DNA from 3 places in the Paenibacillus sp. KS-LC4 genome. Region 1 is predicted to be linked to each of the others. Evidence: riboswitches for the same ligand, from Rfam matches in the RefSeq annotation. Region 1 holds a riboswitch; each other region holds the start of a gene.
What was found. Region 1 has a riboswitch for cobalamin ahead of V5J77_RS18985 (energy-coupling factor ABC transporter permease). Riboswitches for the same ligand answer to the same signal wherever they lie in the genome.
Positions count from the first base shown of each region.

Region 1 (4,214 bases):
CGCAAACAGCGGAGGTGGCTGTGAACAATGCGTCAATGAGCGGCGTTGCGTGATGGTTTGCCGAGGCATAAGGCAGGGAAAGCAATAGAGTACCAACCGCAATAATCGCGAGAAAGCCGAGCGTAAGAATTTGCGGCGGAGTCATTTTTAGAAAAATAGTTCGTAGTCTGAGCACACAGTTAATCCCCTTTATAGGTAACGAAACAATGGTGTAGTTGAAAAACGAGCTTGTGCTGCCGAGGGCAGGCACAGCCGTTTGCGCTTGAAATATAAGGATGCATAAGTATTGTTATTATTATAATGCTTATATTTCTACGCGAAACGAGCTGTTGTTGTCATTAACCGACAACGCCGTTTGCGCTTGAAATATAAGACTAATAAGTTTTATTCTTATTAATGCTTATATTTCTACGCGAAACGAGCTGTTGTTGTCATTAACCGACAACGCCGTTTGCGCTTGAAATATAAGACTAATAAGTTTTATTCTTATTTAATACTTATATTTCTACGCGAAACGAGCTTGTGCTGCCGAGGGCAGGCACAGCCGTTTGCGCTTGCCACCTCATTATCTGGTATAATAGGCCAATATGCAACAGGAGGCGCTGGGGCGCCGCGATTAGGGAGGACAATAATGAAATCAAGATATATAGCAGGCATTTCGCTTGCCGTTATGGGGGCAGGCTTTATTACGACGAGATGGTGGCTGCCAGACAACGCCTGGACGCATTTGCTGGAAAGCGGCTTCGAAGCAGGTCTGGTTGGCGGGATCGCCGACTGGTTTGCTGTGACCGCGCTGTTCCGCCATCCGATGGGCATTCCTATTCCGCATACGTCCTTGCTGCTCAAAAACCGGGCGAAAATCGTTAACTCGCTCATTAGCGCGATGGAAAATGAACTGCTGAATAAAGACAGCATTACCCGCAAGCTGTCGGGCTTTAAGCTGTTCGCTGGTGCGGCATCGGCAGCGACCAAGCTGATTGGCAAGCGCAGGTTCAGAATGGCGGCTGTCGATTTTGCCCAGTCGGCTGTTGAGCGATTGCCTTTGGAGCGTATTAGCAGCGTGCTGCATAGCTTTTTGGCGGATTATGTGAAAAAGCAGGATTTTACGCCAATCGTACGCAAGCTGGCGGATCGTTTCGTCCATGAGCGCTGGGATGAACGGGCGCTGGATTATGGCCTTGAGCATGTAGGCCACTGGATTCGCAAGCGTGAAACCGAGGAAATGCTCGGCAAGCTCGCTTTTAAGAAGCTGGAGGAGCTTAAGGTCGGCGGCTTCATGGGGTTTGCGCTGCAAGCCTTCGTCGGCTTTATGAACGAGGAAAAGCTCGGCGGCTTGATTCAGAACATGCTGCTCTCTACGATGCAGGAGCTTTCTTATCCTGGGAGCCCGCATCGGCAGAAGCTGCTGCTTGAGGTAAGAGCCCAGGCGGAGAAGCTTGCCGATAACGAAGAGCTCATGCTCAAGCTGAAGCAGCTAATTGAACAGGGTGCGGACAGCGTAGAAACGGAACGCTTCATCCATCTGCGTCTGGAGGAGCTGCGGCAGCTTGTGCTGGATAAGCTGGAGGAGCAGCATCGCAGCGGTGGGCGCGCAATCGTACAGGGATACCGTTTTGCAACGGATTATTTGAACGGCAAACAAGAGATGCTAGCCAATTGGGAAAACGGCATTCGCGGCTATCTCGTGCGACTTATTGAGAATAATCATTACCGCATCGGTGCGCTTGTTCGGGATAATCTCGAACGGATGGATGACAAGGCGCTCGTCTCGATGCTGGAGGAAAAGGTCGGCAACGATTTGCAGTGGATTCGCGTCAACGGCGCATTATGCGGCTTTGTCGTAGGCGTCATTTTGTCCTTTTTCTAATAGCAATTTCGGCCATTTACATTTATAGGGGACAGCCTGAATCTTTTGTGATAAGATCAAACTACAAAATGACCAATGAATGATAAAGAGGATTGACATGGAACGAGGTGCCTTTGCGCACGTCAAAGGGTAACAGGGAATCGGGTGCAAATCCCGAGCGGTCCCGCCACTGTAATCAGGGAGTTTTCCTTCACCAGCAGGAGTCACTTGGCCATGCTTAAGGGCAGCCGGGGAAGACGAAGGAAAATGATGATCTGCTAGCCAGGAGACCTACCTCGTTCCAGCACCACAGTGCCTTCGCGGAAAGGATAGGTGTACGAACGAAAGCGATTGCTACCAGTCTGTTTGCTGGCGCAACCGTCTATTTCTGCGTACACATGACCGTTTTCCCGGCGAAGGGGAGGCGGTCTTTTTTATTATTCAATATATAGAGAACGGATAGGAGGTTTCCATCCTTACTCTATATTTCTCGGTCTGAACCGCTCCGGATCGCCAGAGGATGGCATTCGGCCGTTTCACCTTGCAAGCTTTACAGAACAATGGGGAGGGTAATGAAACAAATGGTCAAGTTAAAAAGAAAGACGGCAGCAAGCACCGCTTTGCTGATTATCGGCTTCACGCTTTTTTTATTGGTGAATGAGCCGCAAGCTACTTATGCGATGCACATTATGGAAGGATTTTTGCCTGTAGGCTGGGCGATTTTTTGGTGGGTAGCCTTTATACCTTTTTTCATCTTAGGTGTACGTGCTATTCGGAAGATTACCAAGGAAGCGCCAGAGCTTAAGCTGATGCTGGGCTTGGCAGCTGCCTTTACCTTCGTGCTGTCCGCGCTGAAAATTCCTTCCGTTACAGGAAGCAGCTCGCATCCGACGGGAACGGGGCTTGGAACAGTCATGTTCGGGCCGCTGCCCATGAGCGTATTGGGTTCAATGGTATTGCTGTTTCAAGCGGTGCTGCTGGCGCATGGGGGGTTGACGACGCTTGGGGCGAATGCTTTTTCAATGGCGGTTGCAGGTCCTGCTGCGGGCTATGCGATCTATCGGCTGCTGATGCGCTCAGGCAGCAAGCAAGGCCTGGCGATTTTCTCGGCGGCTGCTGTTGCCGATCTGGCAACTTATATCGTCACTTCCATTCAGCTCGCAGTTGCTTTTCCGGCTGTCGAAGGCGGCATTATCGCGTCCTTTATGAAATTTGGCGGTATTTTTGCGATTACCCAAATTCCACTTGCTGTTAGTGAAGGCTTGCTGACGGTATTGATTTGGAACTGGCTGCAATCTTTTAATACGGACGAGCTGTCTATTTTGAAGCGGAGAATGAAAGGGGAACGCGTATAATGAGCCGCAGTGCCAAAAATATTTGGATTTTAGCCATTGTTATTTTACTTGCCGTTGCGCCATTAATCTTCATTAATGCCGAGTTCGGCGGCGCGGATGGGGCAGCGGAGGAAATGATCCAGACGATTGCGCCCCATTATGAGCCATGGGCGTCTCCGCTGACAGAGGTGCCGGGAGAAACAGAAAGCATGCTGTTCGCGCTGCAAGCTGCGATAGGCGCTGGCATTATCGGCTATGTGATTGGCCTATTTAAAGGGAAGTCGGAGAAAACAAAGCAGCAATGATGAAATGGCTGGATACGATTTCTTATTCCAATCGGCTGCGGGATTTATCCGCCTTTTGGAAATGCGGACTTGCAGCCCTGCTGCTGCTGCTTGCCTATCTTGCTCATCCGATCGTGCAGCTGGCTATTTTTGGATGGCTTATGCTGTGGACGGTTGGCTATGCAAGGGTGCCCGCCAAGCTTTATATGGTGATGCTTTTCTCCTCTTGCCTGCTGTTCGTTCTCAGCTTACCAGCGCTGCTTATTGAATTCACTAGCAGCGGTAACAGCGGCAGCGCAGCAGGAGGGCTGGCAGCTGAGAATACAGGCTGGGTGCTCGCTTCATGGGAGCCGATCAGTCTGTATGTGCCGGAGGCATCCTTAGGGATGGCCGGACATATTTTCACGCGTATTCTTGCTTGCTTGGCTTGCCTGTTTTTCATCACCCTGACGACCCCGTTTCCCGAGCTGCTGCAGGTGCTGAAGCGGTTGAAAATGCCGCAAATTGTACTGGAGCTCATGATCATTATGTATCGCTTCATCTTTCTGCTGCTGGATACGGCGGGCGCTATGCTGATCGCACAGCGCGCGCGCGGCGGCCAAAACAGCTTCAAGGGCAAGCTGCAAGGTACGGCAGCTATTGCCGTGAGGCTGTTCGTCAAGACGATGCATCGCTATAAGGGGCTATCGAACGGACTGATGGCGAGAGGCTTCACGAATGAGATCCGCCTTGCGCCTGCTGCAAAGCGGA
Region 1 covers NZ_CP145905.1:4,500,655-4,504,868, reverse strand. Annotated here, with positions in the region: gene V5J77_RS18995 (TrkH family potassium uptake protein) at 1-145, opposite strand, end outside; gene V5J77_RS18990 (DUF445 domain-containing protein) at 632-1,867, shown strand; cobalamin riboswitch at 1,956-2,160, shown strand; gene V5J77_RS18985 (energy-coupling factor ABC transporter permease) at 2,428-3,201, shown strand; gene V5J77_RS18980 (energy-coupling factor ABC transporter substrate-binding protein) at 3,201-3,485, shown strand; gene cbiQ (cobalt ECF transporter T component CbiQ) at 3,482-4,214, shown strand, end outside.

Region 2 (4,214 bases), 2.6 Mb from region 1:
TACGGTTATAGCGGAGCCGTATCGCCAGCAAGCACGCAAGGCTACGGAGGAATGGTGTCGCCGACAGAAACGCAGGGCTACGGCTATGGCGGAGCTGTATCGCCAATTGGCAATAACTGCAATGGCTACCCTGTTTCAGCGTTCCCGCCGTATGGATATTATCCTATGCAAACCGCTGGAGTTGAGACACAAAAGCCATGCAATTGCGGCTGCAAGGATAAGCGCGAAGAAGCTGAGGAAGTAAAAGAGGTAACGACAATCAATGTGAAAAACGGCAAAAACAATACGCAGCGCAAATCCAATAAAAAAGCGGTTATTCGCACCGTAGCTCCTCGCTCGAGAACGAGCAAGCAAAACAGCAGCCCTTGGATTAGCCGTTAAAAAACGTAGCGAGTGAGTTTCCTTGTTAAAGCTTTTAACGGCAGACAAATAATAAGACCACTATCCAACAAGCTGTCTTCGGTAACGAGCCGAAGACAGCTTGTTTCATTTATTTGTTTCATTTATTTAATTCATTTATTTATTTAATACTGTTATTAATTCTGCTATATATAATCATGTTCATGAAGCAGATGCTATAATCAAGTCATTAGAAAGCTCGAACCAAGCAAATGGCGGCATTCTATTTGAACAACTGACAGAAGCTTCATAGACTTGGAGGTTAGCATGGTTGCAATGAATAATAGAAGCCATGCAGTCACCATAAACGGTATGGCTTCTATTAACGCTCCTCCAACTGTTCTACAACCTCCCGCAGTAAAACCATTTCCGTCTCCTTTAATTTTTGCAATTGCTCCACTTGCTTGTACAAAGCCTCCGGGCTTCGAGTAAGCCAATATTTTAAAATGGAATTTCTTACAGCAAGCACATCCGCTTCCAGCTTTCTCCATCTGTTCAAAATTTGATTATCATCAAGCAAATGCTTGTTATTAATCATGTAGTCTAATCGCATAGTCATACATTTCTTGTGGTCATAAAGCAGGTGAAACGATCGAATATCAAATACAACCTCCTCTTGAGCCAAATATTTCAAATAATCGGAGGCTTTGTCGTATACATTAATGCCGAAGGTCAGCCCAGGTGTGCCTAAAGCTTCGTTGTAATATTCATCCGTATGCGCCCTGGATAAGAGATAGGCTTTCATCGTATTTTTCACGTATTTTAGAGAAAAGGTATAGTTGTTATTTTCGAGAGGCTTCAATAAATAAAGATGCTGTTTAAAATCATGGGCTTCAATTTCCAATAAATGAAACGCTCTGCTAAAAGCCTCGTAATCACAGGTGATATTCGTTGAATATTTGCCGTTGGCATTATTGTCGCAGAAATACAGCTTTTTATTGACATCATCATACCCATTTATCATGACTTCATGCGGGGATTTCAAAGAAAATTCATATTCTTTTATATAAAAACGTTCGATCATAACGATCACATAGTAGCCGCCGTCAATGGATGCTTTAATAAAATCAAACAGGTCATTATTCAAAATAGTCGAGCTTGTCCTGTCTATCGCTAACCGCTGAAATTCAATAAAAGGGCAGTCATAAAATTCAACCATTTTATCTCTATAATAACCATTATAAAAAAAGGTGTATAATTGGTTTGGATCGGGAATGTCGAATAAATTAATATAATTATTTATAAACCACATTTTTTTTGAATCTACGCGAGATATAATCGAATAAAAATCACTGTAAAACCAATAGGAATCAATAATTTGCTTTACTTCGACTGGAAGGATTTTCACCGGCAATGTGATCATTCCTTTTCTATTTGATTGAGTATCTATTGAACTGACTTAATAAATAAGCTCATCATGTGTGAAGTGTTTTCAATATATCATTACTGGAAAAGATATGAAAGTAATATATTGAGCATATTTTTTTGCTGGTTTAAGGCGCTGGGGCGTATACATGATGGTGGACAAAGCTTATGTAAATCAATATGTTGACAGATCAGCGCTTCCTGCCTAAGATAAATAGTGGATTACGGATAAGACAGGCTGATTCGCCTGCAAAACTTCATAATTGAATGAAAATAGGTGCGGTACGACGGCAAGGACATTTACGCCTTCGTTCGCTTAAAAGGGAAGTTCGGTTAAAGGCCGACACGGACCCGCCACTGTATAGGGCAGCAGCTCATCAACTCATCAACTCATTAAGCTGCGCTCCCCTCACAAATGAACCACTGGCTGAAAAGCTCCTTTTCGTCGCAGGATGAATCGCAGATGCTCACCTTAGCTGGGAAGGGAAGAGAGGGAGGCCCCAAGTCAGGAGACCTGCCTGTTTTAACATCACTGTTTGACCTACGGTGCTTAGGGAGGTGGTTGGTTATGCCCATTTATTGCAAAATGTCTAACGATTATTTGCTGCTCCAAGGCGAGCAGACGCAAATAAGGCTTAGTTATTTATCATAAAAAGCATTTCTGACTGCTTTCTTAAGGGTCGGGAATGCTTTTTTTTGGAATATTTTAGGAAAGGATATGATTCTTCTATCCTTTCTCTATATTTCTACGTGAACGTTAGCTTTGCCGCTACAGGACGGCTTTCGGCCGATTACGCTTACTTAAAGGGGAGACAAAAGAAAAATGAATAACACGAAGAAGCCATTTCGCTTGTCACTTGGAATGATGATTACTTGCTTGATGCTGGTGCTTGCAGGATGCAGCACGAATGCTGCCGGGGAGAGCAACACTTCTGCCGCAAATGCTACGGCACTACCAACGGAAAATGATAGCAAAACTCTGACAATAGCGTACACATGGAACCCAGCAGGCGTTGATCCGCATGGCGATGACAGCTGGGACGTCATGCGCTCTGGCGCAGGGGAAACGCTTATTAAATTGAATGAGCAGCTGCAGCCGGTTGCTTGGCTTGCGAAGGAGTGGAAGCAGGAGGATGCCAACACGTGGACACTCAAGCTGGAGCGCAATGTAACGTTTCATGACGGCAAAAAGATGGATGCAGAAAGCGTGAAGGCTTCCCTGCTTCGTTCCACTCAAAATAGCCATTTGGCGAAGGATTTATTGCTGGTGAAGGATATTGAAGTCGTTGCACCGGATGAGCTGAAAATAATAACAACACAGCCGAACTCAGCTATCATTTCCAGCTTGGCTGATCCAAGCACGATTATTCTTGATGTGGACAGCATGAAGAAAGCAGGCAGCTACCCGGCCATGACGGGAGCCTTCAAAATCAAGCAGTTTACGAAGGACGTATCGCTTGTTGTTGAGCGTTATGATGGTTATTGGGGACAAGCGGCGAAGCTTAAGGAAGTGACAATGAAGTTTGTGACCGATGGCAATACCCGACTGATGGCGCTGCAAGCTGGAGAAGTAGAGGTCGCTACGGACATTCCGATTGACAGCATTGAGCTGGTAGAGAAGGACAGCAAGCTGGAGGTGCTGTCTGCGCCATCGGTTCGTACACATATGGTATTATTTAATATGAATTCCGCTTTGTTTAAAGAAAAGGCAAACCGTGAGGTTGTAGACCAAGCCATTCCACGCGAGGCCATTATTGAATCGGTTATGCGCGGCTACGGCACGAAAGCGAAAAGTCCGTTCCCGGAAATTTTGCCATTTGGCAAAGTAGCGGAGCAAGCAGCAGGGGGAACGACAGAGCAATTGCTGAGCGCTGACGGCTGGCAGAAAAATGCTGCTGGCATGTGGGAGAAGGAAGGCAAGCCATTCGAGGCGACGCTCCTTACGTTCCCGCACCGCCCTGAGCTGTCCGTTATGGCAGAGATTATTCAGAATCAACTGCTTAATGAAGGCATTACCGTGAAAATTCGCAAGGTTGAAAATATTGATGCTGAGCTTGCGAAGTCCGATTGGGATCTTGCTATGTACAGCATGCTGACGGCACATACGGGCGATCCGCAATATTTCTTGAACATTTTCTATCAATCAGCCAGCGAATCGAATATAAGCCACTATGTATCGAAACCGCTTGAAACGGTTATTAACAAGCTGAACGAATCATCAGATACAGCTGCACGCAATGCGCTCGCGATAGAAGCTCAGGGCATTATTAATGAGGATTTGCCGCAGTCGTTTATCGTACACCCTGACAATGTATTTGGCGTGAAAAAAGGGGTAAAGGGCTTTATTCCGCATCCGATCGAATATTATTATGTGACAGCCGATGTTGATATCACCTAAGTAAAGGGTGTACCTGAGTATGCTTCGTTTTTGGCTCGAACGCGCCATGCAA
Region 2 covers NZ_CP145905.1:1,899,659-1,903,872, forward strand. Annotated here, with positions in the region: gene V5J77_RS08175 (LysM peptidoglycan-binding domain-containing protein) at 1-381, shown strand, start outside; gene V5J77_RS08180 (hypothetical protein) at 722-1,753, opposite strand; cobalamin riboswitch at 2,023-2,301, shown strand; gene V5J77_RS08185 (ABC transporter substrate-binding protein) at 2,588-4,162, shown strand; gene nikB (nickel ABC transporter permease) at 4,182-4,214, shown strand, end outside.
Region 2: it holds a riboswitch for cobalamin, as region 1 does, so the genes downstream of both, V5J77_RS08185 (ABC transporter substrate-binding protein) here and V5J77_RS18985 (energy-coupling factor ABC transporter permease) in region 1, are expected to answer to the same signal.

Region 3 (4,214 bases), 380 kb from region 1:
TCAGACTTATCCAATTTGGAAATTGCTTATTCGGAAGGTTGAGTAATAGAGATGAACAATCATAGCCTTTTAACCTCGATTCAAAATGACCGTGTCAAGCAATGGGCGTCCCTGTTGGACAAAAAATACCGCGATCGCCTCGGAAAGTTTATTATTGAAGGCGTTCATTTGGTGAAGGAAGCTTTCGCAGCAGTAGTGGAAGTTGAAGCGGTTTTATATGATGCGGAGCGCGGATTGCCGGAGGAGCTGCGCGAGCTTGCGGAGCAGACTGGCCGTGGAAGCAGATATGCGGCCAATGCTGTCGCGGGTAATGCGGAGGCGAGCGCTGATGTCGAATGGATTCAGGCGACGCGTCCCGTAATGGCCAAATGCTCGGGGACGGATACGCCGCCGCCGGTTTTTGCTGTCGTGCGCAAACTGGAAACGGCGGACGATGCATTATTTTCAGCAGGTGGACTTGTCATTGTACTCGATGGCGTAAGGGACCCAGGCAATGTCGGGACGATTATCCGCAGCGCGGATGCGGTCGGCGCGAATGGCGTTGTGCTGGGCAGAGGCTGTGCTGATCTGTACAATCCGAAGACGGTGCGCTCCACGATGGGCTCGTTGTTCCATTTGCCGATTATCGAGGCGGACTTGACGGAGCTGCTGCCTGCGGCGCAGGATCAGGGTTTTGCGTTGGTCGGAACAAGCCTCAACGCTACACATACTTGCTACTCGTATGATTGGACAGCTCCGACCTGGCTCCTGCTCGGCAATGAGTCGGAAGGGCTGTCGGCAAGCTCGCTTGAAGCAGCCAATGAGACGGTTATTATTCCGATGCAGGGTCGGGCGGAATCGCTGAATGTGGCGATGGCGGCGACCGTGCTGCTGCATGAGGCGATGCGGCAGCGGCGTTTTAACAAATAAAAAATTCCTGTCCAACACCCAAATAATCGTCCCTAACTAAAATTAACTGTCTCCAAAGCACCAAAGGCTGGAAGCTGGTTGCTGCTTTTCACGACCAACCCCTCCAGTCTTTTTCTCATGCTATAAAGCATGTTCTGTGATTCATATGAAACTTGGATGGAAGTCTCTCTAATAAAAAAAAGAGGCGGCGATTAATAGCCGCTGAAATGTTGTTATTCTAAATTAGACCAAAAAAAGATTATCATTAAATGATACTTTCAAAATTCCTAACACATTGTTGCGTAATTAATAAACGGTGTTGTTGTTGAAAGCTTTGTGGGAAATTTTGCTGACAAAAACACTGGAGGGCTTAAATGAGGAAGTTTTTTATTACTGACATACATGGCGACTATCGAGGGTTCAAGATGTTGATAGAGCATGCAGAGGTAGATTTTGAAAAGGATCAGCTCGTAGTTGGCGGCGACATGATTAGTCGCGGCAAGGATAGCGGCAAAGTGATGAAGTTAATCAAGTTGCTTTGTGAACAGTATTCGAACAACGTTCAAGCCGTCATTGGCAATCACGAGGAGATGATGGGCTGGTATTTTCAGCGAGGGAACAGATTATGGCTCAGTCACGGGGGGCATGATGCGGTTGCGGACTTCAAAAAGACATTTCCCAACGAAGAGCAGCGACAAGCCCACATCTACTGGGCAACCTCATTACCTATGTACTTTGAGGATGATGAGTTTGTTTATACGCATGCTGGCTTGAACCCGCATGAGCCGCTGGACGCTCAGAGTCGGGACATACTTTGGATGTCCGAAGGTGAGTTCTACTCGCTTCCAAAAGAATCGCTTTTAACTTCTACCGTCGGAAAACCTATTATCCATGGTCATACTCCTGTCGAAAGAATTTATTTTGACGGTGTAAGAATGAACTGCGATATGGGATCAAACACCTACTATGTAGAGGAAGAACGGGGATTAGGACTTATAAATCTATCGGAGATGGTTTACTTCGTCTATAAACAAACACAGAAGAAGATAGAAAAACGAAAGATACTTTATTATTAATACAGAGAATTGTATTATTTTGTCTCTAATGGGGTTTAGCATCGTACAATATGACTATACCCCTTTACAGGCGTTTTACATAAACAATAATTTTTGACCCATGTGAGTTACAACCCATAGCAGCCCTGTTCTTGTATTGCTATTCATTGTCGATTAAAATGTAATCATCAATAATGCTGTATAAATGACATTGCTGTATAAATTACATAAGTGAGAACAGGTGTCTGATCGGCGAGCGTGCTTGTCGTTCTGACTTAAAAGGGAAGTTCGGTGCAATACCGACGCGGTCCCGCCACTGTTACGGAGGAGCAGGCAGCTTAACCAGCCACTGATCGACATGGATCGGGAAGGCTGCTGCCGAGTGATGATTCCGGAGCCAGGAGACCTGCCTGTTCTGACAACACTGCTGTACCTACGGGAGATAGGGAGGTGTTAGATGAACCATCATGCACCATTTATGAAGGCGTCTTTCCCTATGTATTTTCAACGGGAGGATGCCTTTTATTGTTGCGAATTGGACCATTGCTTTAAACGAGTGTGACGGTCCATAATTCTGATGTGGAGGGGAAATTCAATGACCTTGCAGCAATTAAAATATATTTTGACCATCGTTAGAAGCGGCTCCATAAGCGAAGCGGCAAAAAGGCTGTTTATTTCGCAGCCGAGCTTGTCCAACGCGGTGAAAGAAATCGAGATGGAAGCTGGAATTGAGATTTTCCTTCGATCGTCCAAGGGAATTGTGCTTTCAAGCGACGGAGCGGAGTTTTTATCCTACGCTAGGCAAGTCGTAGAGCAAGCCGAGCTTCTTGAGCAGCGTTACATGAATCGCAAGCCTTCAAAGAAGCTGTTCTCCATCTCAACTCAGCATTACGCCTTCTCTGTACAGGCTTTCGTCGGGCTGCTGAAGGAGCTTAACGTGGACGAGTACGAGTGCACGCTGCGCGAAACACGCACCCACGAGATTATCGAAGACGTACGGAATATGAAAAGTGAGCTCGGAATCATCTATATGAGTGAATTCAACCGAAAGGTGATACAGAAAATTTTAAAGGACAACGAGCTGCGCTTCCAACCATTGTTCCAAGCGGAAGCGCATGTATTCATCAGTCAAGAGCATCCCCTTGCCTCAAAGGAGCTGCTGGACATCGAGGATTTGGACGAGTACCCGTGCTTGGCCTTTGAGCAAGGCGAATATAATTCCTTTTACTTCGCAGAGGAAATACTTAGCACACGAACGTACAAGAAAAAAATATTGGTCAGTGACCGCGCGACGCTATTCAACCTGCTCATCGGACTTAATGGGTATACCATAAGCTCGGGCGTACTCAATAAGGATCTTAACGGGGAGCTAATCAAATCCGTAAGACTTCGTACGGATGAGAGCATACAGGTAGGTTATATCGTGAATCAGAAGGCGAGCTTGAGCCAATTGGCCGCCGCCTATGTTCGGAAGCTTAAAACGGTCATTACAGACTTTGGATATCCGATCATAAACCAAGAGGATGAGCTCGCTTGAGCCCATCCTCTTGTACGTTATGATAAGGTTGCTCTTACTTCTTTAGTTGCTTGGACAAGGTTTTTCAAGCTGGCCCACGTTTCAGTGACACCGCGAGTTTTAAGTCCGCAGTCGGGATTAACCCATAGCTTGGACACCTCTATCTTGCCTAGCATGCGGTCGAGTCCTTGTTTAAGCTCCTCGACGCTTGGAATCCGAGGTGAATGGATGTCGTATACGCCTGGACCGACTTCTGTACGGAAGCCGCACTCATTGATTGCGTCGATGATGGCTAAGTCTGAGCGCGACGCTTCGAACGTAATGACATCTGCGTCCATCGCATCAATATCACGAATGATATCGTTGAACTGGCTGTAGCACATATGAGTATGAATTTGCGTTTCTGCTTTGACGCCGCTATGCACAAGTCTGAAGGCAGGAATCGCCCAGCTCAAGTACTCGCTCTGCCAGTCGGAATGACGGAGCGGAAGCTTCTCTCTTAATGCAGCCTCGTCGATCTGGATAATCTCAATGCCGTTAGCCTCGAGATCGAGTACTTCGTCACGAATGGCAAGACCGATCTGTTGCGCACTTTCCTTCAGGCTAATATCTTCGCGTGGGAACGACCAGTTCAGAATCGTTACCGGGCCCGTCAGCATGCCTTTAACCGGTTTGTTGGTAAGACTCTTAGCGAATGCCGAATATTCTACAGTAATCGGCTTGCTGCGGCTAATATCGCCCCATACGATCGGTGG
Region 3 covers NZ_CP145905.1:4,875,761-4,879,974, reverse strand. Annotated here, with positions in the region: gene V5J77_RS20670 (TrkA family potassium uptake protein) at 1-42, shown strand, start outside; gene V5J77_RS20665 (RNA methyltransferase) at 52-909, shown strand; gene V5J77_RS20660 (metallophosphoesterase) at 1,263-1,964, shown strand; cobalamin riboswitch at 2,166-2,372, shown strand; gene V5J77_RS20655 (LysR family transcriptional regulator) at 2,539-3,480, shown strand; gene metE (5-methyltetrahydropteroyltriglutamate--homocysteine S-methyltransferase) at 3,498-4,214, opposite strand, start outside.
Region 3: it holds a riboswitch for cobalamin, as region 1 does, so the genes downstream of both, V5J77_RS20655 (LysR family transcriptional regulator) here and V5J77_RS18985 (energy-coupling factor ABC transporter permease) in region 1, are expected to answer to the same signal.